Regions from separate parts of the Streptomyces sp. NPDC004435 genome, predicted to be linked through region 1. Evidence: riboswitches for the same ligand, from Rfam matches in the RefSeq annotation. Region 1 holds a riboswitch; each other region holds the start of a gene.

Region 1 (7,707 bases):
TGCGCGGCGCCGACCGGGTCCTCTGCCCCGACGAGCACCACCCCCAGCTGCCGTACCTGCGGGAGGCGGGCGTCTCCGTCGAGCACGTCCGCCCCACCGCCGAGGAGCTGGTCGCCGCCTGCGCCGGCGGCCGCACCGTCCTGGTCCTGCCCTCCGGTGAGGGCGACCGCGCCCTCACCGACGGGCTCGCCCGGCTCGCCGGCTCCGGCCGCACCGCCATGCCCGACCTGGAGCTGCTGCCCGGCTCGTACGACCTGCCCGGCGCCCGCCTGCTCGACCTCGTCCAGGTCATGGACCTCATCCGGCGCGAGTGCCCCTGGTCCTCGCTCCAGACGCACCAGGGCCTCGCCAAATACGCCATCGAGGAGGCGTACGAACTGGTCGAGGCGATCGAGGCCGGCGACCGGCACGAGCTGCGCGAGGAGCTCGGAGACGTCCTCCTCCAGGTCGTCTTCCACGCGCGGATCGCCGAGGAGGACGCCGAGGAGCCGTTCTCCGTCGACGACGTGGCCGGCGCCCTCGTCGAGAAGCTGGTCCAGCGCCACCCGCACATCTTCGGCGACGAGACCGCCGAGACCCCCGAGGACGTCCGCGCCCACTGGCTGCGCGCCAAGGCCGTCGAGAAGGGCCGGGAGTCCGTGACCGACGGGGTGCCCGTCGGCCAGCCCGGCCTCGCGCTCACCGCGAAGCTCGCGAGCCGGGTGCGCACGGCCGGCCTCGACGTGCCGCTCCCGCAGGGCCCCGGCATCGGCTACGAGCTGCTGGCCCTCGCGGCCCGCGCGGAGGCCGAGGGCGTCGATCCCGAGGCGGCGCTGCGGGCGGCGGCCCGGGCGTTCCGGGACGCGATCAGAGGGGTGGAGGGGCTGTGAGGGACCGTTTCCTGAAGCGGCTGCGCAGGCCGCCGTCGAAGGAGCGGGACATCGAGGTGTTCCTCTGCTTCGGCATGGCGATGATGCTGTCGCTGGAGAGCGATCTGTGGGACTGGCTGCGGCCGCTCGCCTGGCTGGCGGCGCTCTGGTACGCCGAGGAACTGCTCCGCAGGGCCGTCTGGCGCCGCAGGGCGCGCCGCGCGGCCGTCTAGTCCCCGCGCGGGGCGCGGGCGGCCGGGTCGTGCCAGCGGATCGCCGGGGGGCTCAGGAGCCATTCGGCGCGGGTGGCCGGGCGGGTGGAGAAGCGGCCGACCGGCGGGAGGGCGTCGTGGCGGGTGCGGGCCGGGTCGGCGCCCAGCTCCTCCAGGACCTCGGAGACCTCGGTGAGGAAGCCGGGCGGGCCGGCCAGGTAGACGTCGTGGTCCGGCCAGCGGCCGCAGGACCGCAGCGCGGTGAGCAGGCGCTCGGTGGCCTGGTCGCGGGGGTGGCGGGGGGCCGAGGCGATGTACGTGACGCTCAGGCCGGGGAGCCGGGCGGCCAGCCGGTCCAGCTCCTCGCGCCCGTAGAGATACTCGCGGGAGCGGGCCACCGCGAAGACGCGGCCCTCCGCGTCCGGGTCGGAGCCGGCCGCCTCCTCCAGCAGGGCCCGTACCGGCGCCCAGCCCGTACCGGCGCATATATAGGTGCGGAGCGCGCCGGGCGCCGTGCGGGAGACCGCCGCGCCGCCGGCCGCGCTCAGCCGCAGCGTCTCGCCCGGGCGGACCTCGTCCACCAGGGCCGTGCTCATCGCCCCGCCGGGGATGCGGCTCACGTGCAGGTCGAGCGTGCCGTCCTCGCGGGGCGCGTTGCCGAGGGAGTACGTGCGCCACACCCGCGGGACCCGGAGCGAGCTGACGCCGGCGTACTGGCCGGGGAGATAGGGGTACGGCCTGCGGGGGCGGAGGGTGAGCACGGCCAGGTCGTCGTCGTGCCGCTCGTGTCCGACGACGTCCGCGTCCCACCAGGCGGGCTCCCCGGCGGCCGTGGACTCCTCGGCGCCCGCCAGCATCAGGTCGGCGACCCGCCCGTACGCCTCCGACCACGCCTTCTCCGCCTCGACCGTCCACACCGCCCCCGCGGTGTGCGCGAAGGCGGCGAGCAGGCTCTCGCCGACCGCCGCGTAGAGGGCGGGGGAGGCGAGGAACTTGCGGTGGTCGCGGCCGAGGCGGCCCAGATAGGCGTCGAGCCCGGGGTCGTCCAGCGAGGTCACGACGTGGGTGAGCGCGGCGAACAGCCGGTCGCGCTGCGGGACCATGTCCTCGGGGAAGAGCGCACGTACGCCGGGGTTGCGCCAGAAGAGGTGCGAGTAGAAGTACGTGACGGCGTGTTCGGCCCGTCTCTCGACGACCGCGAACGTGCTTCTGAGCAAGGGGAGGTCCACGCGGGAAATGTAGGGCACGGGCCGTCACGGCGTGGTCACCTGCCGCTGATCACGTCAGGTCGGCCGGCGGGGCGCGGAGGACCGGACGGTACGGTCACGGGGTGAGTGAAGGACCCGCACCGATGCCCGATACGCCCGGAACTCCCGGTACGAGCCCCGCGCCGGCCTCCTGTCCCGTCGGCGGTGCCGCGGGCGGGCCGGTGCCCGAGCTGTTCAGCTGGGAGTTCGCGACCGATCCCTACCCGGCGTACGCCTGGCTGCGGGAGCACGCGCCGGTGCACCGGACCACCCTCCCCAGCGGGGTCGAGGCGTGGCTCGTCACCCGGTACGCGGACGCCCGCCAGGCCCTCGCCGACCAGCGGCTCTCGAAGAACCCGGTGCACCACGCCGAGCCGGGCAAGACCGGCATTCCGGGCGAGCGCAGCGCCGGCCTGATGACCCACCTCCTCAACATCGACCCGCCGGACCACACCCGGCTGCGGCGCCTGGTGTCGAAGGCGTTCACCCCGCGCCGCGTCGCCGCCTTCGCGCCGCGCGTGCAGGAGCTGACCGACCGGCTCATCGACGACTTCGTGGCGCGCGGGAGCGCCGACCTCATCCACGAGTTCGCCTTCCCGCTGCCCATCTACGCCATCTGCGACATGCTGGGCGTCCCCGCCGAGGACCAGGACGACTTCCGGGACTGGGCCGGGATGATGATCCGGCACGGCGGGGGCCCGCGGGGCGGCGTCGCGCGGTCGGTGAAGAAGATCCGCGGATACCTCGCGGAGCTGATCCACCGGAAGCGCGAGGGCCTGCGGGAGGACGGGGCCGACGACCTCATCTCCGGGCTCATCCGCGCCTCGGACCACGGCGACCACCTCACCGAGGCCGAGGCCGTCGCGATGTGCTTCGTGCTCCTCTTCGCCGGCTTCGAGACCACCATCAACCTCATCGGCAACGGCGCCTACGCCCTGCTGCGGAACCCGGAGCAGCGCGCCCTCCTCCAGGCGTCGCTCGCCGCCGGGGAGACCGGGCTCCTGGAGACGGGCGTCGAGGAGCTGCTGCGGTACGACGGCCCGGTGGAGCTGGCGACCTGGCGGTACGCGACCACCGGTCTGACCCTCGGCGGGCAGGCGATCCCGGCGGGCGACCCGGTCCTCGTCGTCCTCGCGGCCGCCGACCGCGACCCGGACCGCTTCGGCGCGCCGGACACCCTCGACCTCGCCCGCAGGGACAACCAGCACCTCGGGTACGGGCACGGCATCCACTACTGCCTGGGCGCGCCGCTCGCCCGCCTGGAGGGGCAGACCGCGCTCGCCACCCTCCTGACCCGCCTTCCGGACCTGCGACTTGGGGTCGATCCGGAGGAACTGCGGTGGCGCGGCGGGCTCATCATGAGGGGGTTGCGCACGCTTCCGGTGGAGTTCACCCCATCCGCACCCCCGCAGGGCGGGTGACGGTGTGTCAGAAATGTGATCTTCACGTGATCGGGAAGCCATCGACTTGTGACGGACGTTCGAATGCGGCTACCTTCGCGCCAGCGTTCGGCCGGAACCCGGCCGTCCCTGCCGTCCCTGCCGTCACGCGAAAGGCCCCGACATGCTTTCCGGAAACGGACGACACCGTCGACCCCGTCAGGCTCCCGCGATCGTCGTCACCGCGGGAGTGACCGGATCCGCCATGGCGCTGCCGCTGCTCGCCGCCGGATCCGCCTCCGCCGCCGACGCGGCCACCTGGGACCGGGTCGCCGCCTGCGAGTCCGCCGGCCAGTGGAGCGCCAACTTCGGCAACGGCCAGTACGGCGGCCTCCAGATGACGCAGGAGGCGTGGGAGCGGCACGGCGGACTCGCCTACGCCCCCAGCCCCGACCTCGCCAGCCGCGCGCAGCAGATCACCGTGGCCGACAAGGCGCTCTCCTCCGGCAGCACCGACTGGGCCACCTGCGCCCCCATCGCCGGGCTCACCGACGACGGCAGGGCGACCGGCGTGCAGCCGGGCCCGGCCGTCCAGCAGGAGAACGAGGGCGGCCTGGCCCCCGAGTCGAACTGGACCGGCGGCACGGACACCGCCGCGAGCGCCGACGCGGGCGAGAAGGCGGAGAAGCCCGCCGCACCCGCCGCGAAGACCACGGCGCCCGCCGAGCGGGCCGAGGAGGCGGAGCAGGCCGCCGGCGAGGCGGAGACCGCCCCGGCCACGCCCACGAAGCCCGCGGCCCCGAAGACGCCCGCCGCGCCCACCACGCCGGCCTCCGAGGGAACCGCCACGCCGCCGTCGACGACCGCCCCGGACGCCTCCACGGGCACGCCGGACGCCTCCACGGGCGCCCCCGGCACCACCGCGCCCGGCACGCCGGTCACGCCTCCGGACGGCTCGGAGGCCCCCGAGACCCCCGTCGCGCCCGAGGGGTCCACCACCCCGGAGACCCCCGGTACGGACGGGGCTGACGAGTCGTCGGCCACGCCCGGGACGGGCAAGCACCGGGGCGAGGCCGCCCCGGAGGAAACCGACAAGACGGACACTGAGCAGGAATCCGGGCGACATGCCGCAGCTGCGGACAAGGTCACCTCAATCCCCGTCAACTCGGACGCAAGCGACGCCTACACCGTGCGGCCGGGTGACAGCCTGTCGGAGATTGCGCAGGAGAACGATCTCGCCGGCGGCTGGGACGCCCTCTATGACGCCAACCGCCATACGGTCGGCACCGATCCGGATCTCATCCTCCCTGGTCAGAGCCTTGAGCTGGTGACTCCTTCCGCAGAGAAGTGAGGTCGTTTCAGGGCTGTATGTCCGATTTTGGGAAAGTGAGACATGGGTCTCTTCGCCCCAACTGGCGTGTCACGTCCGCAAACTTTGCTTCCGTCAGCTCTCACCTGGGCAAACGAGGTCTGACGGAGTGCAAGTAAGGGCGTTTTGTCCGTCGTAAGGCCCTTTGAACTTCGAGCAGGTGTATGTCTACGGTCATCACCGCTCGCCACCGCGGGCCCCGTCGACCGAAACGCCGAGTCCTGCCGTCGGCCGCCGGGAATTGTCGTCGCGAAAGCGCCGCAGGCAGGAGTGGGGGACCCAAGGTTCGTGCCGGTCCCGGCCGTCGACCACGACGGCCGGACGACCGGCTAGGGGTGAAGCCGCGCGCTAGGACGCGTGGCCGGGCGAACTCTTCAAGCCCGAACCCGACAGCTCACCTCACAGGCGTCGGTGAAGAGGAAACTCCATGCTGTTCTCCGGCACGGGCAAGCGCCGTCGTCCCTCCAAGGCCACTCGCGTCGTCGCCCTCGTCGGCGTCACCGGTGCGGCCGTCGCCGCCCCGCTGATGGCCGCCGGCACCGCCTCGGCCGCCACCGCCTCCGAGTGGGACCGCGTCGCCCAGTGCGAGTCCGGTGGCAACTGGTCCATCAACACCGGCAACGGCTACTACGGCGGCCTCCAGTTCTCGGCCTCCACCTGGGCCGCGTACGGCGGCACCGCCTACGCCCCCACCGCCAACCAGGCCAGCAAGTCGCAGCAGATCGCCGTCGCTGAGAAGGTCCTCGCGGGCCAGGGCAAGGGCGCGTGGCCGAGCTGCGGCGTGGGCCTCTCCTCCGCCTCCTACGACGGCGGCTCCGCCGAGGCTGCCCCGCAGCAGAGCACCCAGCAGCAGAGCGCCCCGCAGCAGAGCACCCAGCAGAGCGCCCCCAAGCGCTCCGCCGAGCAGCCGACCACCCGCAGCGAGCAGCGCCAGGCCCCGAAGGCCCAGCCCGCGCCGCAGGCCGCCGCCAAGAAGACCGTCACCACCCCGACCGGCAAGAAGGTCAAGAAGGGCGACGGCGAGTACAAGGTCGTGGCCGGCGACACCCTCAGCAAGATCGCCGACGCCCGTGGCGTCGAGGGCGGCTGGGCGAAGCTCTTCGAGCTCAACAAGGACGTCGTCGAGGACGCCGACCTGATCTACCCGGGCCAGCAGCTCCACCTGAAGTGAGGCCCCCGGCACCGGTGAGTCCGGCGGCTTTCCGGTGCCCGACGACCCTCCCGCGGTGACCACCCCGGTCCCGAGCCCCTTCCCCCGTGGCTCGGGACCGGGGTTCTGCCGTTACTGTCCAGTAGATCCCGGGTCTTTCGTCCCCCCATGCATGCTCTTGGGCCCTTTTTCGTCCCAGGGGACGGGCGGTCGGCGGGCGGGAGCGCCGGAGCCGGTTAGGCTCTTGTCGCAAGGCGAACGAGACCTTGCGACCCATGCGTCACACCTAGCGTCACATCCCAGAAGGAGATGCTCGTGCCGTCCATCGACGTCGTCGTAGCCCGGGAAATCCTGGACTCCCGAGGCAACCCCACGGTCGAGGTCGAGGTCGGCCTCGACGACGGCAGCACCGGTCGTGCTGCCGTGCCGTCCGGTGCCTCCACCGGTGCGTTCGAGGCCCTGGAGCTCCGCGACGGTGACCAGAACCGCTACCTCGGCAAGGGTGTCGAGAAGGCCGTCCTCGCCGTCATCGAGCAGATCGGCCCGGAGCTCGTCGGCTACGACGCCACCGAGCAGCGCCTGATCGACCAGGCCATGTTCGACCTGGACGCCACCCCGGACAAGTCCTCGCTCGGCGCCAACGCCATCCTCGGCGTCTCCCTCGCCGTCGCGCACGCCGCCTCCGAGGCCAGCGACCTCCCCCTCTTCCGCTACCTCGGCGGCCCGAACGCGCACCTGCTGCCCGTTCCGATGATGAACATCCTCAACGGTGGGTCGCACGCCGACTCCAACGTCGACATCCAGGAGTTCATGATCGCCCCGATCGGCGCGGAGTCCTTCTCCGAGGCCCTGCGCTGGGGCACCGAGGTCTACCACACCCTCAAGTCCGTCCTGAAGACCAAGGGCCTCTCCACCGGCCTCGGCGACGAGGGCGGCTTCGCCCCGAACCTCGGCTCCAACCGTGAGGCGCTCGACCTCATCCTGGAGGCCATCAAGCAGGCCGGCTACGTGCCCGGCAAGGACGTCGCCCTCGCCCTGGACGTCGCCGCCTCCGAGTTCTACAAGGACGGCAAGTACCTCTTCGAGGGCAAGGAGCGCTCCGCCGCCGAGATGACGGAGTACTACGAGGAGCTCGTCTCCGCGTACCCGCTCGTCTCCATCGAGGACCCGCTCTTCGAGGACGACTGGGCCGGCTGGAACGTCATCACCGAGCGCCTCGGCGACAAGGTCCAGCTCGTCGGCGACGACCTCTTCGTCACCAACCCCGAGCGCCTCGCCCGCGGCATCGAGGAGAAGTCCGCCAACGCCCTCCTGGTGAAGGTCAACCAGATCGGCTCGCTGACCGAGACCCTCGACGCCGTCGAGCTCGCCCAGCGCAGCGGCTTCAAGTGCATGATGTCCCACCGCTCCGGCGAGACCGAGGACGTCACCATCGCCGACCTCGCCGTCGCCACCAACTGCGGCCAGATCAAGACCGGCGCCCCGGCCCGCTCCGAGCGCGT
Region 2 (7,707 bases), on a different contig from region 1:
CAGCCGGCCCGTGGAGGTCACCGCGCCCACGTCGCCGCGCTGGGTGGCGGCCACCGAGGAGACGATCGCGTCGTGCTTGGTCCGCTTGGCGTCCGCCTCGACCGGCGGCAGCTCCGCCGAGACCGTCCTGGCCAGCAGACCGGTCGTGGAGAGCAGCACCCGGCAGGGGTCGTCGGCGACCTCCAGCGGGACGGCGGAGACGGGCGCGCCCGCCGACTCCAGGAGGACCGTGCGCCGGTCGGTGGCGAACTTCTTCGCGACCGCGGCCAGCTCGGCGGAGACCAGCTTGCGCAGCTCGGAGTCGGAGTCGAGGATCCCGGTCAGCTCGTCGATCTCGCCGGTCAGCCGGTCGCGCTCGGTCTCCAGCTCCAGGCGGTCGAACCTGGTGAGCCGGCGCAGCGGGGTGTCCAGGATGTACTGGGTCTGGACCTCGCTCAGCGAGAAGCGCTCCATCAGGCGCTCCTTCGCCTGCGCCGAGTTCTCGCTCTCCCGGATGAGCCGGATGACCTCGTCGATGTCGAGGAGCGCGACGAGCAGGCCCTCGACCAGGTGCAGCCGGTCGCTCTTCTTGCCGCGGCGGTACTCCGAGCGGCGGCGGACGACCTCGAAGCGGTGGTCGAGGTAGACCTCCAGGAGCTCCTTGAGGCCGAGGGTGAGCGGCTGGCCGTCCACCAGGGCCACGTTGTTGATGCCGAAGGACTCCTCCATCGGCGTCAGCTTGTAGAGCTGCTCCAGGACGGCCTCGGGCACGAAGCCGTTCTTGATCTCGATGACCAGACGGAGCCCGTGGGCCCGGTCGGTGAGGTCCTTGACGTCGGCGATGCCCTGGAGCTTCTTGGAGCCGACCAGGTCCTTGATCTTGGAGATGACCTTCTCGGGGCCGACCGTGAAGGGCAGTTCGGTGACGACGATGCCCTTGCGGCGGGCGGTCACCGTCTCCACCGAGGTGGTGGCGCGGATCTTGAAGGTGCCGCGGCCCGTCTCGTACGCGTCCCGGATGCCGTTCAGGCCGACGATGCGGCCGCCGGTCGGCAGGTCGGGGCCGGGGACGAAGCGCATCAGCGCGTCCAGGTCCGCGTGCGGGTAGCGGATCAGGTGGCGGGCGGCCGCGACGACCTCGCCGAGGTTGTGCGGGGGCATGTTGGTCGCCATGCCGACCGCGATGCCCGAGGCGCCGTTCACCAGCAGGTTCGGGTACGCGGCGGGGAGCGCGACCGGCTCCCGCTCCTGGCCGTCGTAGTTGGGCGCGAAGTCGACCGTGTCCTCGTCGATGGACTCGGTCATCAGCAGGGCGGCGGGGGCCATCCGCGACTCGGTGTACCGCATCGCGGCGGGCGGGTCGTCATTGCCCAGCGAGCCGAAGTTGCCGTGGCCGTCGACCAGCGGCACGCGCATGGAGAAGGGCTGCGCCATGCGCACCATGGCGTCGTAGATGGAGGCGTCGCCGTGCGGGTGCAGCTTGCCCATCACCTCGCCGACCACGCGGGCGCACTTGACGAACCCGCGGTCGGGGCGCAGGCCCATCTCGTTCATCTGGTAGACGATGCGCCGCTGGACCGGCTTCATGCCGTCGCGGGCGTCGGGCAGCGCACGCGAGTAGATGACCGAGTAGGCGTACTCGAGGAAGGAGCCCTGCATCTCGTCGACGACGTCGATGTCGAGGATCCTCTCCTCGTACGCGTCGTCCGGCGGCGGTGTCTTCGTGCTGCGGCGGGCCATCGCGGCTGCGGCTCCTTCTCCGACAAAGCTTGATCTGACGCGGACCATTGTGGACCGTGCCACCGACAACGCGGACCGCGACCCGGACGAGGGACATCTCAGGGGTCCGGGAACTTCGCCAGGTGTCGGCGCGCTTGCATACAGTGGCAGCACTTTTCCAGATCGCGATCGAAGGGACGTACATGCCCATGGGTCACACGGCCACGGCCGAGGCCGGCTCCGGCGGCCTGACAGCGACCGAGCACCGGCTGGCGAACGGCCTGCGGGTGGTGCTCTCCGAGGACCACCTGACCCCGGTCGCCGCGGTCTGCCTCTGGTACGACGTCGGCTCGCGCCACGAGGTCGAGGGCCGCACGGGCCTCGCCCACCTCTTCGAGCACCTGATGTTCCAGGGCTCGCAGCAGGTGCACGGCAACGGGCACTTCGAGCTCGTGCAGGGCGCGGGCGGCTCGCTCAACGGCACGACCAGCTTCGAGCGCACCAACTACTTCGAGACCATGCCCACCCACCAGCTGGAGCTCGCGCTCTGGCTGGAGGCGGACCGGATGGGCTCGCTGCTCGCCGCCCTCGACGACGAGTCGATGGAGAACCAGCGGGACGTCGTGAAGAACGAGCGCCGCCAGCGGTACGACAACGTGCCGTACGGCACCGCCTTCGAGAAGCTCACCGCGCTCGCGTACCCCGAGGGCCACCCCTACCACCACACCCCCATCGGCTCGATGGCGGACCTGGACGCGGCCACGCTGGAGGACGCGCGGAACTTCTTCCGCACCTACTACGCGCCCAACAACGCGGTCCTGTCGGTGGTCGGCGACATCGACCCGGAGCAGACGCTCGCCTGGGTCGAGAAGTACTTCGGCTCCATCCCCGGCCACGACGGCAAGCCCGCCCCGCGTGACGGCGGCCTGCCGGAGGTCATCGGCGAGCAGCTGCGCGAGGTCGTCGTCGAGGACGTCCCGGCCCGGGCCCTGATGGCCGCCTACCGGCTGCCCGAGGACGGCACGCGCGCGTGCGACGCCGCCGACCTCGCCCTCACCGTGCTGGGCGGCGGCGAGTCCTCCCGTCTGCACAACCGGCTGGTCCGCCGGGACCGCACGGCCGTCGCCGCCGGCTTCGGCCTGCTCCGGCTCGCCGGCGCGCCCTCGCTCGGCTGGCTGGACGTCAAGACCTCCGGCGGCGTCGAGGTCCCCGACATCGAGGCGGCCGTCGACGAGGAGCTGGCCCGCTTCGCCGCCGAGGGGCCCACCGCCGAGGAGATGGAGCGCGCTCAGGCCCAGCTGGAGCGCGAGTGGCTCGACCGGCTCGGCACGGTCGCCGGCCGCGCCGACGAACTGTGCCGCTTCGCGGTGCTGTTCGGCGACCCGCAGCTCGCCCTGACCGCCGTCGACCGCGTCCTCGCCGTCACCGCCGACGAGGTGCGCGAGGTGGCCGCGGCCCGGCTCCGGCCCGACAACCGCGCGGTTCTGGTCTACGAGCCCGTCGAGCACGAGGCGAACGAGGCCGCCGAGGCCGCAGACAGCGACGAGGAAGAGGGAGCGGACCAGTGACGGACACCGCCGAGCCCCTGACCAGCATGGATTTCCACCCGCAGCCGCAGGCCGGCGCGGCCAGGCCGTGGGCCTTCCCCGCCCCCGAGCGCGGCGCGCTCGACAACGGTCTCACCGTGCTCCGCTGCCACCGCCCCGGCCAGCAGGTCGTCGCCGTCGAGATCTTCGTCGACGCCCCGCTGGACGCCGAGCCGGAGGGTCTGGACGGCGTCGCCACCATCATGGCCCGCGCCCTCTCCGAGGGGACCACCGAGCGCGGCGCCGAGGAGTTCGCGGCCGAACTGGAGCGCTGCGGCGCCACCCTGGACGCGCACGCGGACCACCCCGGCGTCCGGGTCTCCCTGGAAGTCCCGGTCTCCCGGCTCCCGAAGGCCCTCGGGCTCGTCTCCGAGGCGCTGACCTCCCCGGCCTTCGACCCCGACGAGGTCAAGCGCCTGGTGGCCAACCGGCTCGACGAGATCCCGCACGAGGCGGCCAACCCGAGCCGCCGCGCGGCCAAGCAGCTCTACAAGGAGCTCTTCCCGGCCACCGCGCGGATGTCCCGGCCGCGCCAGGGCACCAAGGAGACGGTGGAGGCCATCGACGCCGCCGCCGTCCGCGCCTTCTACGACGGGCACGTGCGGCCCGCCGCCGCCACCGCGGTCGTCGTCGGCGACCTGACCGGCGTGGACCTGGACAAGGTCCTCGCAGAGACCCTCGGCGGCTGGACCGGCAAGCCGGCCGCGCCGCGCCCGATGCCGCCGATCACCGCCGACGACACCGGACGGGTCGTCATCGTCGACCGCCCCGGTGCGGTCCAGACGCAGCTGCTCATCGGCCGGATCGGCCCGGACCGCCACGACGCCGTCTGGGCCGCGCAGGTCCTCGGTGTCTACTGCCTGGGCGGCACCCTGACCTCCCGTCTGGACGCGGTGCTGCGCGAGGAGAAGGGATACACGTACGGCGTGCGCGCCTTCGGGCAGGTGCTCCGCTCGGACGGCGAGGGCCACGGTGCCTCGCTGCTGGCCATCAGCGGCTCGATCGACACCCCCAACACCGGCCCGGCCCTCGACGACCTGTGGAAGGTGCTCCGCACGCTGGCCGAGGGCGGTCTGACCGACGCCGAGCGCGACGTCGCCGTGCAGAACCTGGTGGGCGTGGCGCCGCTCAAGTACGAGACGGCCGCCTCGGTCGCGGCGACCCTCTCCGACCAGGTCGAGCAGCACCTGCCGGACGACTACCAGGCCCGGTTGTACGCGCGGCTCGCCGAGACGGGCACGGTCGAGGCCACTGCCGCCGCCGGCAGCGCCTTCCCTGTGGACCGCCTGGTGACGGTCCTGGTGGGCGACGCCTCCGAGATCGAGGAGCCCGTGCGGGCCCTCGGCATCGGTGAGGTGTCCGTGGTGAGCTGACGCCTCGTCGGCCCGGCGGAGGTCTCCGATGTGATGAAGCGTCGGAGACCTCCGCTTTGTCCGTTATGGCGCCAAGGGTGATCGTTTGCCCTGTGGCGTGTCTTACAAATCAGCGAGACCGTTTGGTGATTGACATCCCTCCGGCCTAGCGTCGTCCCGGCTGTCCGACCGACGCACGCGCCGCACCCGCGGCACCGGGCAGCCATCGCCGAGTCCCCGTCAGGCGCGAGCCTGGGGAGCCGGGGACCCACACAGTCCCTGGGGTGAATCGGACGCCTTCGCCGCGCGGAGGGGCCCGTAGGAGACCTTCCTGCTCCGAACCCGTCAGCTAACCCGGTAGGCGAGAAGGAAGGAAAGGAACCGTCTTGGCGTTCACCCGTGCCACCGGGAAACATCGTGGTGCGAGCCGACTGGCTCGCCGCAGCGCCGGCATCGCCGGCGTGGCCGCCCTCGCCACCACCGGTGTCGTCGGCACCCTCGCCTCTCCGGCGCTCGCCGCCGACACGGACGACCGTTCCCCCGAGGACACCGGCCTCACCCGGGTGATCGCCGACGAGTCCATCGCCGACCAGCTCAGCGCCCAGGCCGCCGCCCAGGAGCTGGAGGTCGCCGAGGCCGATGCCCGCGCCAAGGCGCGCGCCGAGGCGAAGCGCCAGGCCGAGGCCCGCGCCCAGGAGATCCGCGAGGCCAAGGAGCGCGCCGCCCGTGAGGCCGAGCGCCGTCGGCTCGCCTCCTTCAACCTCCCGGTCGCCGGCTCGTACGTCTCCACCGGTTACAAGACCGGCGGCTCCCTCTGGTCCTCCGGCAGCCACTCCGGCGTCGACTTCCACGCCGCCTACGGCAGCTCGGTCGTCTCCGTCGGCTCCGGCACCGTCGTCGAGGCCGGCTGGGGCGGCGCGTACGGCAACAACATCGTGATCCGGATGAACGACGGCACCTACACCCAGTACGGCCACCTGTCGTCCATCGGTGTCTACGTCGGCCAGTCCGTCGAGCCCGGCCAGCAGATAGGCATCTCGGGCTCGACCGGCAACTCGACCGGCCCGCACCTCCACTTCGAGGCCCGTGCCACCGCCGAGTACGGCTCCGACCTCAACCCCGTCGCGTACCTCCGCGCCCGCGGCGTCAGCCTCTGACCCGTCACCCCGCGTCGAAACGGCCCCGGCTCACACGAGCCGGGGCCTTTTCGTGTCTCCTCGCCCGATACGGGCGCTGCCGCGGAGCGGGCGAATTCCGAGGGGGCATCGGAATTTCCGGCGCACTGCAATAGAGTCGCGTGAGAAGCGCCGCTCGAATTCGGTGCGCGCGGAGCGAAAGCGGAGGTCGGACATGCGGGTTCCCGCGCAATCGGTATGCACGGCGATCCGGGACGACATCGTCTCGGGGGTCTTCGGGCGCGGCAGCCGGCTCACCGAGGAGCAGCTGGCCCGCCGCTACGGAGTCTCCCGCGTCCCGGTCCGCGAGGCGCTGCGCACCCTGGAGTCCGAGGGCTTCGTGGTCAGCCGGCGCCATGCGGGCGCCCAGGTCGCCGAGCCCACCGAGCAGGAGGCCGCCGACCTCCTCGACGTACGGGCGCTGCTCGAACCGCTCGGCGCCGCCCGGGCCGCCCAGCGGCGCACCGACGCCCACCTCAAGGTGCTGCGCGGCCTGGTCAGGCTGGGGCAGGAGAGGGCCCGCCGGGGGCAGGGCGAGGACCTGCGGGCGCTTGGCGCCTGGTTCCACGAGACGCTCGCGCAGGCGTCGGGGAGCCCCGCGCTCTCCGCCCTCCTCACCCAGCTGCGCCACAAGATCGCCTGGATGTACGTGGTGGACCAGCCGGACCGGCCGGTGGAGGCGTGGGCCGAGCACGGGGCGATCGTCGACGCCGTCGCGCGCGGGGACGCCGAACGGGCCCGCGCGCTGACCGCCCTGCACGCCGAGCACACGCTCCCGCTGCACCGGCTGAAAAGGCCCGAGCGGGGCCACGTGAGGGTTTCGCAACATGCCGTCAACACGGCGAGCGTCCGGAATTAACACGGGCGCCGTATACAAAGAATAGCAATCCCGGAGTGCATTTCGTGCTGCCCGGAAACCGAATTGCCGAGACCCGGGATGCCGGGATTCATCCTTCCCGTAAATGCCGAACGGCCGTGTCGCCCGGGAATTCCGGGGACACGGCCGTCCGGGAGGAGAAGGAATCGACCCGCTGGGTCAGACCGTCTCGGGAAGCTCCTCGAGACCCTCGGCGACGAGCTTGGCGAGGCGCTCCAGCGCGGCCTCGGCGCCCTCGGCGTCCGAAGCGAGCACGATCTCCTCGCCGCCCTGCGCGCCCAGGCCGAGCACCGCGAGCATGGAGGCGGCGTTCACCGGGTTGCCGTCGGCCTTGGCGATGGTCACCGGGACACCGGAGGCCGTGGCGGCACGGACGAAGATGGAGGCGGGGCGGGCGTGCAGGCCCTCGGCCCAGCCGACGTTGACGCGGCGCTCAGCCATGGTGTTGCCCTTCAGGTCTTCAGCGGTTGTCTAGACCAGTCTCTCACGGGAAGCGGCGTGGTCCGGCCGACCGAGGTCCCGCATCCGTGCGACGTTCGGCCCTCCTACCTTGCACGGGGCGGCAGGGGTGCGCGAGCCGTACACGCCCGGGGAGTGGGCGCGCGAACGGTGCCGGTGTCGCACCCCGGCCGTAGGCTTTGCCCCATGCGGAGCGCGTCGGAGCAGGCGGACGGGACGGGCGGGGCGGCGGGGGCGGGAGCGGGGGAGCACCCGAGCCCGGAGGAGCCCACGGCCCCGGGGAAGCCCACGGCCCCGGAGAAGCCCCCGGCTCCGGAGGAGCACGCCTACCCCGACCACTGGGAGGCCGACGTCGTGCTCCGCGACGGCGGCACCGCGCGCGTCCGGCCCATCACCGCCGACGACGCCGACCGGCTCGTCAGCTTCTACGAGCAGGTCTCGGACGAGTCGAAGTACTACCGCTTCTTCGCCCCCTACCCCCGGCTCTCCGCCAAGGACGTCCACCGCTTCACCCACCACGACTTCGTCGACCGGGTGGGCCTCGCCGCCACCGTCGGCGG
Region 3 (7,707 bases), on a different contig from region 1:
CCAGCCCGACGGCGGAATGAACCCTGTCGCCGAACCGCGCCCGGTCCCCGACACTCAGCACCCCGCGCGGCAGCCATCCACTCATCGCCCGTACCTCCGCTCGACCAACTTGAGGTCCCCCAGCGGACGGGAGAGGTCCGCTCTCAAAGTCCCAGACCACAGCAGGTGGAAACACCACCGGCAGCGCCTTGATCGGATCCCCGACCATCGCGGCCTGGGCCATCAACGGTGCCGGAACCGCGCGCGCCGCCCTCACCGCGGCCACCAACCCGGCCGCCGCGTACCGCGGATGCCGGTGGCCGGCCATCCACAGCAGATCCACCACCCGGACCGGGTCAAGCTCCCCGACCAGGCGACAGGCCCAACCCACCGCCTCACACACCTGCCGCGTCACCGAGAACGCCACCGCGGAACGCTCGTCGACGCGGTCCACCCGACATGACGGCCCGTCGTCGCCGACCAGTACAACCCCGGGAGGTGGCGCTGCCTCGGTACGACGGAAAGTCACGCACCGGCGGCACGTCGTCGCACCCGATCCTCACCGCATCCCTCAACGGTCGCCGGACCTCTGCCCCGCCCTCCACCCAGGCCACATCGACGCCCGCCACCTCCAGCAAGGCCTCATCGGAATGCGCACGCGTCCTGTCCATGGAACGACCATCACGGGTCTGGTGAGACCTGCCAGGTCAGACTCAATCCACCCTGAAAGGTAAGAACTGGGCATGGCCAACTACACGCGCCGCGCGCGGAGCGTAGTGCGGCGCTCCCGTTGCGTTCCCGAGCTTTCGCGCGATCCAGCCATGATCCTCAAGACTGTGCAGGTCGGGGCCACCAGCACCTAGCAAGCACCGAATCCCGCAACATCGGCCTCGGCTCGGGCTCGGGCTCGGGGAAGTACGACATCTCGATGACGGGCCCCAACCGCTTCCTGCGCCGCTTCATCGGCGACGCCTCCAAGGCCGGCCGGGCGATCGAGGTGGCGGCCCGCTTCGCGGTCGAGCCGGGTTCCGGGAAGACCGCCGTCCGGTTCAGGCTGACCAACACCTCCGGCGGCCCGGTCACCTTCACCATCCGCTCCAACGCCTACCACACGGACGCCCGTGGACCTGCACCGTCACCGCCGGATCCTCGCGCGAGGACTGGTTCGACGCGGTGGCGTACGCGGACGGCTGGTACGACTTCACGGTCCTGGCGGACGTCGACGGCACCTGGTCCCGCCGGCACACCGGCACTCCGGTACACCGACACACCGGCCACATCGAGACCGGCGCGCCCAGCGTGACCGGCTGACGGTCTCTCGCACGCTCACCGTCCGGCCAGGGCCGCGCGCCGGATCGTGGCGTCGACGAGCGCGAGCGCGTCCTCCGCGCTGCGGCCCGGCGCGCGGTTCCAGGGGCCGATGAGTCCGTGCCACCCCTGGGACCGCAGTTCGGTCATGATCCAGGCGCCGGCCTCGTTCATGGTGGACGCGCTGCCGTGACCCAGCCGGTGGGCGGCGAGCATGGCGCCGCAGAGGCACCGGGCGCCGCGTGCGTCGCGCAGCTTGTACGGGGTGTTCTGCCAGCCCCACTCCGTCAGCACCCGGCGCGCGTACGCCAGGTGGACGGACGGGCGCACGTCACGGCGGCCGATCCGCCGCCAGGCGTGCAGCCGGTCCGGGAGTGCGGCCCCGATCCGGCCGGGCAGCGGCCGCTCGGCGGGCGGGGCCGGCGGCAGCGCGCCGAGCGCGTCGGCGACGAGGCGGTCGACGGGGACCGAGAGGAGCCGCCGCCATGCCTCCGGGTCTGGAGCCGGCCGGGCGGGGAGCGGCGCGAGCAGGCGCTCCCAGGCGGCGCTCTCGTAGAGCCGGGCCGCCTCGCGATCGAGGGCGTCGGGGTCGAGGGCGTCGGAGCCGAGCGGCTGCGCGGAGGTGGGCGCCGTGCGGGGCGGGGCGGTACGCGATGAGACAGGAAGCGACATTCCTCCATCATTGATGCCGAATGTCTGATTTGCGACTTATGCGCGAAGTCTCGCGTGTCGCCCACCACTCCCTCTCGGGTGCATTACGCCGCACTATTCCATGAACGGAATAAGGCGCCCTATTCGGGCATTGCACACCCAGTGACGCGACTCACTTTCCGGGTGCCGCAAGCGGGTCCGCACCCCTCACGAGCCGCACGGGGCAAGGGATTCCGGACCGCCCTCCCGCACGGTCGATCTTGAATTCCGCCTCGTCGATCTTTACCCTTCCTTTTCCCTCGCATTCCCGTCTTGTTCCCCACCGTATTTCTCGCCTACGGTCACCTCCATTCGAGCGGATCGCCGAATCCTGCCACCGCCCGAAAGACCTCCCATTTCACCCGACGGCAGGAGCGGGGGACCCACCACACCGCCGGTCCGGCCAGCCGGAGCGGCTCGGGGTGAAGCCGCGTGCGCGCGGCCGGACACCTCCCGTCCGAACCCGACAGCTCACCTCGCAGGCGCCGGAGAGGAAACCGTCATGGCCGCTCACGGCAAGCACCGCCGCCCCCGACGCCGTCCCGTCTCCCGAGGTCTCGCCTTCGCGGGCACCGGCGGAGTCGCTCTGGCCCTGCCCCTGGTCGTGCCCGCCACGGCCGGCGCCGAGCCCGCCGCGCAGGCGGCCGCCCCGGCCGCCTCCGTCGCCGCCCCGGCCGTGCGGGCCGCCGCGGCCGCGCAGGCTCCCGCCGCGCCCGCCGCCACCCGCGCGTACACCGTCGTGAAGGGCGACTCGCTTTCCCTGATCGCCCACCGAAAGGGAATTCAGGGCGGCTGGAAGTCGCTTTACCAGGCGAACAAGACTGCGGTGGGTGACAATCCGTCACTCATTCACCCGGGCCTCGAACTGACGATTCGTCGGGATTCCGCGAAGGCCGCCCCCGCGGCCGAGAAGCCGGTCCGCGAGAGCGCCGCCAAGACCGCCTCGAAGTCCGACGCCAAGCCCGCCTCCGCCGGTTCGGCCGAACGGGCGAGCCGTTCCTCCGCCCGCGCGGCGGCCCCGGCCGTTCAGACCAAGGCCCAGCCGGCCGCCGCCAAGGCCGCGCCCGCCGCCGCCACCCGGTACGCCGACAACCTCGACGGCTGGATCCGCGAGTCGCTGGACGTCATGGCCGGCTACGGCATCCCCGGCTCGTACGACGGCATCCTCCGCAACGTCATGCGCGAGTCCTCCGGCAACCCCCGTGCCGTCAACCTCTGGGACTCGAACGCCGCCAAGGGCACCCCCTCCAAGGGCCTGCTCCAGGTCATCGACCCGACCTTCGCGGCCTACCACGTGCCGGGCACCTCGCTCGACCCGTACGACCCCGTCGCCAACATCACCGCCGCCTGCAACTACGCGGCCGACCGCTACGGCTCCATCGACAACGTCAACGGCCCCTACTGATCCATCCCGCCGCTATTGATCCACCCCGCCGTCACCGATCCACCCCGCCGCCCACCGTCCTGAAGCGGCCGGTGAACCAGGCGGTCGCCAGCGCCGCCACCTCCTCCAGGGCCCCGGGCTCCTCGAAGAGGTGGCCTGCGCCCAGCACGACCTCGACGCGGCTCTCGCAGCGCAGCAGCGCCTCGGCCCGCCGGTTGAGGTCCAGGACCGGTTCGTCGGCCCCGCCGACGATCAGCAGGGTCGGCGCCCGGACGGCGGCCAGGCGCTCCTCCGCGAGGTCGGGCCGACCGCCCCGGGACACCACGGCGGCCACCTCGTCCTCCGGCGCGGCCGCCGCCCACAGGGCCGCCGCCGCGCCCGTGCTCGCACCGAAGTAGCCCCGCGGCAGTGCCTCCGTCTCCGGCCACCCGGCCGCCCAGGCGGAGGCCTGGGCCAGTCGCCCGGCGAGGAGCGGGGTGTCGAAGACCCGCGCCCTGTCGGCCGCCTCGGCCTCGGTGAGCAGGTCGAAGAGGAGCGTCCCGAGCCCGGCCCGGTTCAGGGCGGCGGCCACCGCGCGGTTCCGGGGACTGTGCCGCCCGCTGCCGCTGCCGTGCGCGAAGAGGACCAGCCCGGCGGCCCCGTCGGGCAGCGCCAGGTCGCCCGGCAGCTCCGGGCCCCCGCCCGGGATCCGTACGGCGGTGTGCCGGACCACCGGATCACGCGCCGCCCGGCTCCGGTCGAGCCGGTCCACCACCTCGGCGTCCGGCGTCTGGTCGAACTCCCGGTAGAACTGCCCGACGGCGGCGAACCCCTGAGGGGTGTGCACGGCGACCGTCTCGTCGGCCTCGCCGCCGAGCCTCGCCGTCCAGCCGTACGGTGCCACCGGCACGGCCAGCACGATCCGCGCGGCGCCACCGGCCCGCACCACCCGGCAGGCGGCGAGCGCAGTCGCGCCGGTGGCGAGTCCGTCGTCGACGACCACGACCGTGCGCCCCTCCAGCGGCACCGGCCGCCGGCTGCCCCGGTACGTCCGGGCGCGGTCGGCCAGCACCGCCCGCTCCCGTTCCTCGACCGCCTCCAGGTCACGCGCGCTCACGCGCGCGTCCCGCACGATGTCCTCGTTGACGACCCGCACCCCGCCCTCCCCGATGGCTCCCATGGCGAGCTCGGGCCGGCTCGGCACGCCCAGTTTCCGGACGAGACAGATGTCCAGGGGCGCGTCGAGGAACTCCGCGACCTCGCCCGCCACCGGAACCCCGCCCCGCGGCAGGCCGAGGACGACGACCTCGTGCCCCTTGAAGCGGCCGAGGCGCGCGGCGAGCTGTCGCCCCGCGTCGACGCGGTCGGCGAAGTACATGACGTGCCGCCTTCCCGGTGGGCGCCTCCCCCGGCGGGCCGTCCGGTCCGGCCCGTACCTCCAGGGTCCCACCCGCCGACGTGTCACCGCCGGGCCCGGCGGCAGCCGGCGCAGGGCGCGGGTCCGCCGTCCGGTCAGCCCTTGGCGTTACGGACCACGGCGACGGGGCAGTGGGCGTGGTGGAGCAGGGCGTGGCTCACCGATCCCAGCAGGAGGCCGGCGAATCCGCCGCGCCCACGGGCGCCCATGACGACGAGCTGGGCGTGCGCGGACTCCTCCAGCAGCACCTCGCGGGGCTTGCCGCGCAGCAGCCGGGGCTCCGCCTTCGTCCCCCGGTGGCGTTCGGCGACCCGGGCCAGTGCCGCGTCCAGGACCCGGCCCGCCTCCGCGTGCACCTCCTCGACTCCGTGGAAGAGCGAGGTCAGGTCTCCCGGGCCGGAACGCTCCGTCCACGCGTGGACGGCGACCAGCTCCGCGCCGCGCGCCGACGCCTCCGCGAACGCGAAGTCGACGGCCGCGTCCGAGTCCGGCGAACCGTCCACCGCGAGGACCACCGGCCCGTCCGGCTCCTCCCTGCCGCGCACGACCAGGACGGGGCACCCGGCGTGGGTCGCGAGGTGGACGGCGACCGAACCGACCACGAGACCGCCGAAGGCCCCCGTGCCGCGGCTGCCGACGACCACGAGCTCCGCGCCCCTGGCGCGGGTGGCGAGGACGACGAGCGGTTCGCCCGCGATCAGCTCGCCCGAGACCTCCGTCCCGGGCGCGACCGCCTTGGCCCGGGCCACGGCCGTGTCCAGGACGATCTGCGCCTGCCGTCGCAACCCGCTCTCGGTGGGCCCGTACAGCGACGGCTCCAGTGCCACCCGGAACAGCGGCCAGATGAAGGCGTGCGCCACGACCAGCCGCACCCCGCGCTGACCGGCCTCCCGCGCCGCCGTCTCCACGGCCCCCAGTGCCGACGGCGAGCCGTCGGTCCCGACGAGGACGAACGGACCGCCGCCCGCCCCGGCCTCGGTCTCCGCTGTCGTGGCCCGTTCCTCGCTGCGCCCCATCGCTCGTCCGTCCTTCCGGTGGTGCTCCGCCGATCGCGGGTGCCCTGGTGATCGAGTACACCCGTCGACTGCCCGCCCACCCGGGCGCCACGCGGGCCGGAAGTCCCGCGCGACCCCGCGAAAGGTCCCGAAGGCTTGCGACGCCCCCGGGACGGTCGGCCGACGGCGCCGGGCGGGCACGGCATCAGGCTGACGCGAGGCGGGCACGGATCAAGCTGACGCGAGGCGGGCACGGCCTCCGGCACGGCATCCGGCACGGCCGCACCCGCCGACCCGGTCGGGCCGCGGCGTCAGGCTGCCAGGAACGCCTCGATCGCCGTCGCGAGGTCCTTCGGCGTCTCCTCCGGCGGGTAGTGCCCCGCGTCCGCCAGGACTTCGAGGCGTGCGTTCGGGTACCAGCGCAGCCAGGTCGCTTCCATGGCCTCCGCTCCCAGCGCCGGGTCGTGCGCCCCGACCACCAGCAGCACAGGCGTCGGGTTGTCGCGGACCCTCTCGTGGAAGTCCGGCCCCGACCAGGAGTCCAGGTAGGCGCGGAACGCGGCCGTGGAGGAGCGGTTCACCGAGCGGTCGACGACGGCGTCCAGCCATGGGCCCGGATGCCGGCCTCCGGTGGTGTGGTCGATGATCACCCGCCGCAGCGCAGGGTCGTCGGCGGCCCCGGCGAACAGTCGCCGGCTCTCCTCGTCGAGGGGAAAGCCCGCCGCGGAGACGGGCGAGATCCCCACGATCGAGCGCACCCGGTCGGGCGCCTCCAGCAGCATCAGCTGAGCGGCCTTGCCTCCCATGGAGTGGCCGATGACGGAGAAGGAGTCCCAGCCGAGGTCGTCCGCCACGGCCAGCGCGTCCGCGGCCACCTCCTCCATGGTGAAGGCGCCGTCGTCGTCCCGGGCCTCGCCGTAGCCGCGGCAGTCGAGAAACGCGTAGCTGCCCGCCGACTCGTCGAGGTGGGCGCGGAGCGGGTCGAAGCTGCTGCGGTCGCCGAACCAGTTGTGGAGGACGAGGGCCCTCCCCGGGCCGTCGCCGTGGACGTCGTACGGAAGAACCCGGCCGGTCATACTGCCCCCTGCGTGCGAGGTGGTGATGAGGGTGGTGGTGTCGACCGCGCGCTCGTGACGACGGAGGACGACGACCGAGTGTGACGGCACGGACGCGCCGGGTCAACAGCCCCGGAGGCCATGGGAGCGACGGACGCACGCGCGTGGGGAGCGGACGTGCGCCCTGTACGCACCCCACCGCCGCGACGGACGCACGCGCGCGCGTGGGGAGCGCCCACGCCGAACGCGTCCCCACGCGCGCGTGCCGATGGGCCGCGGAGCCCCACCGGCGGGCGGCCGCCGGGATGCGGCGGGTTTCGCGGCGGGCGCATGCTGGCTGTGTGACCCCGCACGAGCCGTCCCCCGGCGCGCCGCCGCAGGCCCTGACGCAGGCGCTGGCGGAGGCGGCCACGGACGCCGTCGAGGAGGTGGGCGGGTACGCCGGCGGGGTGTACCTGCGCTCCGGTACGGAGGGGCTGCTCCGGCTCTCGGTGCTGGCGGGCCTGCCGGGCGAGCTGTTCCGGCCGTGGTCACGGATGCACACCAACCGTCCGTTCCCGGTGGCCGAGGTGCACCGCTCCGGGCAGCCGGTGCACCTGTCGGACGTCGAGGAGTCGATGCGGCGGTTCCCTCAGCTGGTGGCGAGCCTGCCCTTCCCCTTCGCCTCGCTCTACACCCCCGTCCTGACCGGCCGGGAGCGGTTCGGGGTCCTCGTGGTGCTGCGGCCCCCGACGCCCGGTCTGCCGGTCGGCGCGCACGACCGGGAGCGGATGACCCGGGCGGGACTGCGGCTCGGGGAGGTCCTGGCGGAGCTCTCGGCGGACGGCACCCCGGTACGGTGGCCGGGCGACCCGATCTGCGTGCAGCTGCCCTCCGGCTCGGTGCCGCCGGTCCGGTTCG
Region 4 (7,707 bases), on a different contig from region 1:
CCGACTCGGAGAGTTCGGCGGAGTGCTCCGGGTCGCCCGCGGAGGGGATGTGGACGACCGGGTCGGGCACGAAGTGGTCGAGCGGGTCCTCGCGGCGGGAGCCGCGCGAGCGCAGCATGTCCAGGCAGACCCGGCCGATGACCGTCGTGAGCCAGCCGGTGAGGTTGGCGACCCCGCCGACGTCGGTGCGGCTCAGCTTGAACCAGGTCTCCTGGACCGCGTCCTCGGCCTCGCTGAGCGAGCCGAGCATGCGGTAGGCGACGGCCCTGAGGTGGCCGCGGTCGGCGTCGAAGCGGCGCGCCAGCGCGTCCGCGTCCACGGCCGGTGCGCCGCCGGTCGTCTCCACCGTGCTCTCGTCCATCCGTCGATCTCCCCCTTCGCGTCCCGTCATGTCTCCATGACGGATCGAACCCCATGGATGTGACAGCGGAGCGGCGGCGGCACGCGCGCGTGACCGTGTCCGTCCGGGGCCGCGCGCCCCTCGTGTCCGCCCGCTCCGGTCTCGCACCGTGAGATCCACTCCGGCCGGAGCGGATCGCCCGGGTTTCCCCGGTCGAGTCCCCCGACCGCCGTGGAACACCACTTCAGCGCGATGATCTTCGTCCGTAGATTGATCACCATGACGACGACAGACGCCACGGTCAACCCCGTTCTGCGCACCCCGCCGGCCTCGCCCGCCGCCGCGGCCGCCTACTTCTCGGCCAGCCTCGCCTTCCACGCGGACGTCTCGGACGTGGCCGCCGCCCTGGCCACCGCCCGCGCCGACGGCACCGACCCCGGCTTCGTGGTGATCGACTCCCGCTCGACCGCCTCCTGGGACCAGGGTCACATCCCCGGCGCCGTCCACCTCCCCACCGCGCTCGTCCCCGAGCAGGCGGAGCAGCTCCTCGACAAGGCCGTCCCGGTCGTCACCTACTGCTGGGGCCCCGGCTGCAACGGCGCCACCCGCTCGGCGCTCGCCCTCGCCGAGCTGGGCTTCCAGGTGAAGGAGATGCTCGGCGGCTTCGAGTACTGGGCGCGGGAGGGCTTCCCGTACGAGACGTGGGAGGGTCCCGCGGAGCGGGCCGCCGACCCGCTGACGGCGCCCGTCGACGCCGAGGACTGCGGCTGCTGAGGAACGGATTTTGGATCCAGCGACCCATGCCGTAGAGTCATATTCACCGACGCGGGGTGGAGCAGCTCGGTAGCTCGCTGGGCTCATAACCCAGAGGTCGCAGGTTCAAATCCTGTCCCCGCTACTCAGTAGCCCGAAGGCCCGGATCGTCCCAGACGATCCGGGCCTTCGGCGTTCCCGGTGTCGCCCACCGTCGCGCTTGACCTTTACGCAACGTCAAGTTCTACCGTTCTCGGCATGGAGTGGTCGATCCAGGAGATCGCCAGGAAGGCCGGCACCACCAGCCGCACGCTCCGCCACTACGGCGAGCTGGGGCTGCTGGAGCCGAGCCGGATCGGCGCGAACGGTTACCGGTACTACGACCAGGCGGCGCTCGTGCGACTGCAGCGCATCCTGCTGCTGCGCGAGCTCGGGCTCTCGCTGCCCGCGATCGCCGAGGTCCTCGAAGGCCAGCGGGACACCTCGGCCGCCCTGCGCACGCATCTGGCCCTCCTCCAGCAGGAGCGCGAGCGCATCGGGCGGCAGATCGAGGCCGTGCGGACCACTCTCCACAAGACCGAGAGAGGAGAACAGCTCATGGCCGAGGAAGTCTTCGACGGCTTCGACCACACGCGGTACGAGGCGGAGGTCACCGAACGGTGGGGCCGCGACGCGTACGAACAGGGGGACCGCTGGTGGCGGTCGCTCGGCGAGGCCGAGAAGAAGGAGTTCATGGAGACGCAGGCCGCCATCGCCCGCGACTTCGGCGCGGCGGCCGCCGCCGGGCTGGCGCCCGGCAGCGACGAGGTGCAGGCGCTGGCCCGGAGGCAGTACGACTGGCTCTCCGTCACCACCCGGCCGACGAAGGAGTACCTGATCGGGCTCGGCCGGATGTACGTGGACGACCCCAGGTTCACCAAGAACTACGACCGGCACGGCGAGGGCACCGCGGTGCTGGTGCGCGACGCCCTGATCCTCTGGGCCGAGCGGAACCTCTGACCGCCGGAGCCCGGAGACGTCCGGGCGGGCGGCGGTGCCGGGGCTCGTGCTCCGGGGCGCGGGTCCGGGCGGCACGGCGGTCGCGCCGCCGGGGCGGAGAGGGCGGTCGCGCCCGGTGCCGTACGCCCGGTCGGCCCTCCGCCGGTCGCCGCACGGGGCGGGCGCGGGGACCCTGGGAGGGTGCGCGGCGCCGGGCCCGGCGGCGGGCCGGCGACCGGGCAGGAGTACGCGGTGACACACCCTCGGGGAGCGGCGGGTCGCGGGCGGCGGGGCGGGGAGCCCGGCCGCGCCGTCCGTCCGGCCGCGCCCCGGGGGCCGTACCGCGGCGGGCGGCAGCCCCCGGCCACGCCGTTCGGGGCCACCCGCAGGTTCCTGCGGGCGCTGCCGCCGCTGATCATCGCCGGCGGGGTGTTCTTCGACCTGGCCACCCCGGCGGCGTACACGGCGGCGCCGCTCTTCTCCGCCGCCCCGCTGGTCGCCGCCCCGTTCTTCTCCCGGCTCACGACCCTGCTGACCGGGATCGCGGCGATCCTGGCCTCGGTCGGGCTGCACGCGTACAACGACACGCTCTCCGACGTGCCCTCGCTCACCGAGACCCTCACCGTGGTGACGGTCTCGGCGCTGGCGCTGGTGATCAACCTGGTCGTGCGGCGCAGCGGGGAGCGGCTGGCGTCGGCGCGGGTGATCGCGGAGGCGGCGCAGCGCGCGGTGCTGCCGATGCCCGCGGAGCGGATGGCGGGGCTCCAGTGCGCGGCACGGTACGAGGCGGCGCAGGCGGACGCGTTCATCGGCGGCGACCTGTTCGCGGTGCAGGACACCCCGCACGGGGTGCGGCTCGTGGTCGGGGACGTGCGCGGCAAGGGGATGGACGCGGTGGAGGCGGTGGCCGTCGTCATCGGCGCCTTCCGGGAGGCGGCCGAGCAGGAGGCGGCGCTGGAAGGGGTGGCGCAGCGGCTCGAACGGGCGCTCACGCGGGAGGGGACGCGGCGTGAAGGCCTCGACGCCTTCGAGGGGTTCACGACGGCGGTGCTCGCGGAGATCCCGCGCGAGGGAGGGCGCGTCCGCCTCGTGAACCGTGGGCATCCGCCGCCGCTGCTGCTGTCCGGGGACGGGCGCCTGGAGACGGTCGAGCCGGCCGAGGCGGCGCTGCCGCTGGGGATGGGGGAGTTGGCGGTCTGGCCGGACCGGGCCGACGAGCGGCCGTACCCGCCGGGCTCGACGCTGCTCTTCTACACGGACGGGCTGTCGGAGGCGCGGGACGCGTACGGCGTCTTCTACGATCCTGCCGCCCGGCTCAAGGGGGCGGTCTTCCCCGGGCCCGAGGAGCTGCTCGACGCGCTCGTGGACGACGTGCGGCGGCACACCGGCGGCGGTTCGACGGACGACATGGCGCTGCTGGCGGTGAGCCGTCCGGCGGCCGGGGCGCCCGAGCGGCGGCGGACGATGCCGGTGGTCCCGCCCGGTCCCGCGCACTGACGGCGGCGGCTGTCACCGTCCGTGCTCGCGAGGTGTCACAGCGATAACAATTGACATAACGTCAGATACCGAGGGTTTGGCCGGGGCTCACTGAACGGGGGTCAACTCGGGCGAATCCCTGCCAATTCAATGAATGATCAAGAGGAACGGCTTGGAATCGGACCGCCGTGTCTATTAACGTTCGATAACGCAGCGCGGTCGTCCCAGCCGTCGCAAGAGACGGCTCCGTGCGCACACGCCGAATCCCGAAAGGGAACCGGGGAACCATCCCTTGGGGTGAATCGGGCCCCTCGCACATCCCCCGTGCGAAGACGCCCGTAGGAGACCTTCCTGCTCCGAACCCGTCAGCTAACCCGGTAGGCGAGAAGGAAGGAAAGGAGCGCGCCTCCGTGGCGTCCAACACCCCCGTACCCGGAGCCCCCTTCGAGCCCTTCGGCGGCCCGGGTGCCGTCGGAGCGGACGACCCGGCCGGCACAGTGCCGGGCGCGTACGACACCGCCTCCTTCACCCCCGCGCCCGGGGAGTGGAACCCGACCGAGGGCTCCCTGCGCGCCGAGAGCCGCGCCGGCGGCCGGCACCGGGTCGTGAAGCAGCGCTCCAACTTCGCCCGCTCCTCCACCGTCCTCGGCGTCGGCGTCATCGCCGCCGTCGGCGCGGGCGGCCTCGCGACCGCGCAGGAGAAGCCCCCGGTCGCGATCTCCCTCCCCGACCTCCCGGACCTCGGACTGCCGGACGCCCACGACCTGCCCGGCGTCGGCGCCCTGCTGCCCGGTGGAGACGACGAGCCCGCTCCCGCCCCGATCGAGGACACCGTGGCGGTCGCCGCGGGCGGCGCGGCCGCGAAGCCGCTCACCTCGATCACGTACACCGCCCCGGCCGACACCGCCGCCGGCACCGAGGCCGCGGAGCGCACCGCCTCCGCCGCCGACGCGGGCGAGGCCCTGCGCGCCCGCATCCTCCAGCAGGCCGAACAGCAGCAGCAGGCCGCCGCCGACGCCGAAAGGCTCGCCGCCGAGAAGGCCGCCGCGGAGAAGGCCGCCGCGGACGCCAAGGCCAAGGCGGACGCCGCCGCGAAGGCCGAGGCCGAGGCGAAGGCCAAGGCGAAGGCCAAGGCGGAGGCGGAGCGGATCGCGAAGGAGAAGGCCGAGGCCGAGCGGATCGCCGCGGAGAAGGCGGAGGCCGAGCGGCTCGCCAAGCTGGCCGCCAGCTACTCCATGCCGCTCTCCTCGTACACGCTGACCTCCACGTACATGCAGTCCGGTTCGATGTGGTCCTCCGGCTACCACACGGGCCTCGACTTCGCCGCGCCCACCGGCACCCCGCTCAAGGCGGTGCACGGCGGCACCATCACCTCGGCCGGCTGGTCCGGCTCGTACGGCTACCGGATCGTCCTCCAGCTGGAGGACGGCACCGAGATCTGGTACTGCCACCTCTCCTCGATGACCGTCGCCGCCGGCCAGACCGTCACCACCGGCGAGACCATCGGCCGCGTCGGCGCCACCGGCAACGTCACCGGACCCCACCTCCACCTGGAGGTCCACACCCCGGACGGCTCGGGCATCGACCCGGCCGAGTGGCTGCGGTCCAAGGGCCTGTCGGTCTGAGCCCGGCTTCCGGTCGGGGTTCAGGCTCCCCGATCGGAATACGCCCGGCGGTGCACGGAGTTGATCGCTGCATGACGTCACCTCTGCGCCCGCTGGGCACCTCCGACCTGCATGTCTTCCCGCTCGCCCTCGGGGGCAACGTCTTCGGCTGGAGCGCCGACGAGGAGCGGTCGTTCGCCGTCCTCGACGCGTACGCGGCCGCCGGCGGCAACTTCGTGGATACCGCCGATGTCTATTCGGAGTGGGTCGAGGGCAACGAGGGCGGCGAGTCCGAGACGATCATCGGCCGCTGGCTGGCCGCCCGGGGCAACCGCTCCGACATCGTCGTCGCCACCAAGGTCGGCGCCCACTCCCGGCTCAAGGGCCTCTCCGCCCCTGTCATCAAGGCCGGCGCGGAGGAGTCCCTGCGCCGCCTCGGCACCGACCACATCGACCTCTTCTACACCCACTTCGACGACGAGTCGGTGCCGGTGGAGGAGATCGTCACCGCCCTCGACCAGCTGGTGAAGGACGGCAAGGTGCGGGCCGTCGCCGCCTCCAACATCTCGCCGGAGCGGCTGCGCGCCTCCCTCGACTTCGCCGAGGCCGAGGGACTCACCCGGTACGTGGCGCTCCAGCCCGAGTACAATCTCGTCGCGCGGGAGAAGTACGAGGGCCCGCTCCTCGACACCGCCGCCGGCACCGGCCTCGCCGCCGTCCCGTACTACGGCCTCGCCTCCGGCTTCCTCACCGGGAAGTACCGGCCGGGCCGGACCGTCGAGAGCGTCCGCGCGCCCCGTGCCTCCGCGCTCGCCGGGACCGCGCGCGGACAGGCCGTCCTCGCCGCGCTCGACGAGGTGGCCGAGGCCCACGGCGCCGAGCCCGCGACCGTCGCCCTCGCCTGGCTCGCCTCCCGCCCCACCGTCGCCGCGCCGATCGCCTCGGCCCGTACGGTCGAGCAGGTCCCCGCGCTGGTCGCGGTCGCCGACCTGACCCTGACCGACGCCGAACTGGCCCGCCTGACGGCCGCGTCCGAGACGCCCGAGGACTGACCCGGCCGACGAGGGCCGACCGGCTGGTCAAGGCCTGAGGGGGGTCAGCCCTTGTAGGGGTTGTAGCCGCCGTAGTCGAGGTACTGCGGCGGTACCCACACCCGGCCGGTGGCCCGCGCCGCGTACGAGAGCGCGGGCGAGGCCGTCGCCCGGCGCTCCCACAGGTGGTGCAGCAGCTCCTGCTCCCGCGCGGCGAAGTCCGGCACCGGCACCGTGCCCCGGCGGGCCCGCTCGCGCAGGAAGGCCAGGGTCGTGGCGAAGGACTCGTACTCGCCGACCGTCCGCGCCCCCGCCTTGCCGTACGTACGGGACGCCACCGCGCGCGCGGTGCGGCGGGCCCGCATCGAGGAGAGCGCCAGCGGCTCCTCGGGAGAGAGCCAGCCGGCCGCCGCGTACGCCGGAAGCACTCCGGCGATCGTGCGCAGCTCCTTCTGCCGGCTCCACACCGCGAGCCAGGTCAGCAGCCCGAAGGCCGGGACCATGAAGACCGCGTACACGGCGTAGAAGGCGAGCGGGCCGCCGAAGGTCGCCGAGCCGTTCCACAGCGCGTGCACGCCCATCGCGAGCAGCAGCCCGGCGAGCGGCAGCAGCACCCGGCGCAGCCGCTTGCCGCGCGGGGCGAGGGCGGCCAGACCGAAGCCGATCCCGGTGAGGACCGTGAAGAGAGGGTGCGCGAACGGCGACATCACGACCCGGACGAAGAAGGTGCCGGCGGTGACGGCGCCGATCCCGCCGTCGCCCAGGTCCTGGTCCTCCCCGAACGCGTTGCCCAGATAGAGGATGTTCTCGGTGAACGCGAAGCCGGTCGCGGTGAAGCCGGCGATCACCACCCCGTCGACCAGGCTCCGGAAGTCCCGCCGCCGGAAGAGGAAGAGCAGCAGGATCGCGGCGGCCTTCGCGGACTCCTCCACCACCGGGGCGATCACGGTGGCGCCCAGGTCGTCGGCCGAGCGCGGGTCGGCGGTCGCGGTGGCGATCCAGCGGACGGCGAAGGAGTTCGCGAGGATCGCGACCAGGGCGGCGGCGAACGCGCCCCACGCGAAGGCGAACAGCAGGTTCTTCCACGGGCCCGGCTCGACCCGGTCGAGCCAGCGGAACGCCGCCATCAGCAGCGGTACGGGCAGCACCGCGAGACCCAGCCCGACGAGGAACCCCTCCGTGCCGGTCTGCTCCCGCACCAGCGCCAGGATCACCAGGGCGCAGAGCGCGAGCAGCACGATCAGGGTGACGGCCCGGACGATCCGGCTCCGCCAGAACGCCCGCCGCGGCCGGTACCGCCACTGGCTCCGGTCGGCGGCCACGGCGAACGAGGGCTCGTCCCCGTCCCGCGCGGGCACGTCGGCGTGCGGAAGGGACGGCGAGGTCTCGACCGCGGGCGGTCCGGCCTGCGACGGCAGGTACGCCGGCGGCCGGTCGGACGGCGTGGACGGCTCGGGCGACGACGAGGCCGACGGCAGGGGTTGCGACACGCCTCGACCCTAGCGACCGCCACCGACAGGGGCGA

The links. A riboswitch is a leader RNA that binds a small molecule or an ion and turns the genes downstream of it on or off. The one in region 1 is predicted to bind cyclic di-AMP.
Region 2: another riboswitch for cyclic di-AMP. It lies ahead of ACFYT9_RS12710 (M23 family metallopeptidase); the one in region 1 lies ahead of ACFYT9_RS36875 (transglycosylase family protein).
Region 3: another riboswitch for cyclic di-AMP. It lies ahead of ACFYT9_RS06630 (transglycosylase SLT domain-containing protein); the one in region 1 lies ahead of ACFYT9_RS36875 (transglycosylase family protein).
Region 4: another riboswitch for cyclic di-AMP. It lies ahead of ACFYT9_RS05450 (M23 family metallopeptidase); the one in region 1 lies ahead of ACFYT9_RS36875 (transglycosylase family protein).

What each region holds. Positions count from the first base shown of each region.
Region 1 is NZ_JBIAMB010000031.1:7,320-15,026, forward strand. It holds gene ACFYT9_RS36850 (nucleoside triphosphate pyrophosphohydrolase) at 1-869, shown strand, start outside; gene ACFYT9_RS36855 (hypothetical protein) at 866-1,081, shown strand; gene ACFYT9_RS36860 (globin domain-containing protein) at 1,078-2,289, opposite strand; gene ACFYT9_RS36865 (cytochrome P450) at 2,412-3,728, shown strand; gene ACFYT9_RS36870 (transglycosylase family protein) at 3,937-5,037, shown strand; cyclic di-AMP (ydaO/yuaA leader) riboswitch at 5,302-5,478, shown strand; gene ACFYT9_RS36875 (transglycosylase family protein) at 5,483-6,226, shown strand; gene eno (phosphopyruvate hydratase) at 6,515-7,707, shown strand, end outside.
Region 2 is NZ_JBIAMB010000006.1:119,166-126,872, forward strand. It holds gene ACFYT9_RS12695 (DNA topoisomerase (ATP-hydrolyzing) subunit A) at 1-1,719, opposite strand, end outside; gene ACFYT9_RS12700 (M16 family metallopeptidase) at 1,902-3,266, shown strand; gene ACFYT9_RS12705 (M16 family metallopeptidase) at 3,293-4,657, shown strand; cyclic di-AMP (ydaO/yuaA leader) riboswitch at 4,854-5,014, shown strand; gene ACFYT9_RS12710 (M23 family metallopeptidase) at 5,023-5,793, shown strand; gene ACFYT9_RS12715 (GntR family transcriptional regulator) at 5,987-6,670, shown strand; gene ACFYT9_RS12720 (HPr family phosphocarrier protein) at 6,848-7,129, opposite strand; gene ACFYT9_RS12725 (GNAT family N-acetyltransferase) at 7,334-7,707, shown strand, end outside.
Region 3 is NZ_JBIAMB010000003.1:232,113-239,819, forward strand. It holds gene ACFYT9_RS06620 (phospholipase domain-containing protein) at 853-1,290, shown strand; gene ACFYT9_RS06625 (hypothetical protein) at 1,306-1,959, opposite strand; cyclic di-AMP (ydaO/yuaA leader) riboswitch at 2,290-2,475, shown strand; gene ACFYT9_RS06630 (transglycosylase SLT domain-containing protein) at 2,480-3,382, shown strand; gene ACFYT9_RS06635 (phosphoribosyltransferase family protein) at 3,414-4,718, opposite strand; gene ACFYT9_RS06640 (universal stress protein) at 4,853-5,773, opposite strand; gene ACFYT9_RS06645 (alpha/beta fold hydrolase) at 6,064-6,828, opposite strand; gene ACFYT9_RS06650 (SpoIIE family protein phosphatase) at 7,113-7,707, shown strand, end outside.
Region 4 is NZ_JBIAMB010000002.1:477,651-485,357, forward strand. It holds gene ACFYT9_RS05425 (sigma-70 family RNA polymerase sigma factor) at 1-361, opposite strand, end outside; gene ACFYT9_RS05430 (rhodanese-like domain-containing protein) at 620-1,114, shown strand; tRNA gene ACFYT9_RS05435 (tRNA-Met) at 1,165-1,238, shown strand; gene ACFYT9_RS05440 (MerR family transcriptional regulator) at 1,352-2,092, shown strand; gene ACFYT9_RS05445 (PP2C family protein-serine/threonine phosphatase) at 2,324-3,568, shown strand; cyclic di-AMP (ydaO/yuaA leader) riboswitch at 3,795-3,946, shown strand; gene ACFYT9_RS05450 (M23 family metallopeptidase) at 3,958-5,172, shown strand; gene ACFYT9_RS05455 (aldo/keto reductase) at 5,244-6,203, shown strand; gene ACFYT9_RS05460 (PrsW family intramembrane metalloprotease) at 6,248-7,540, opposite strand.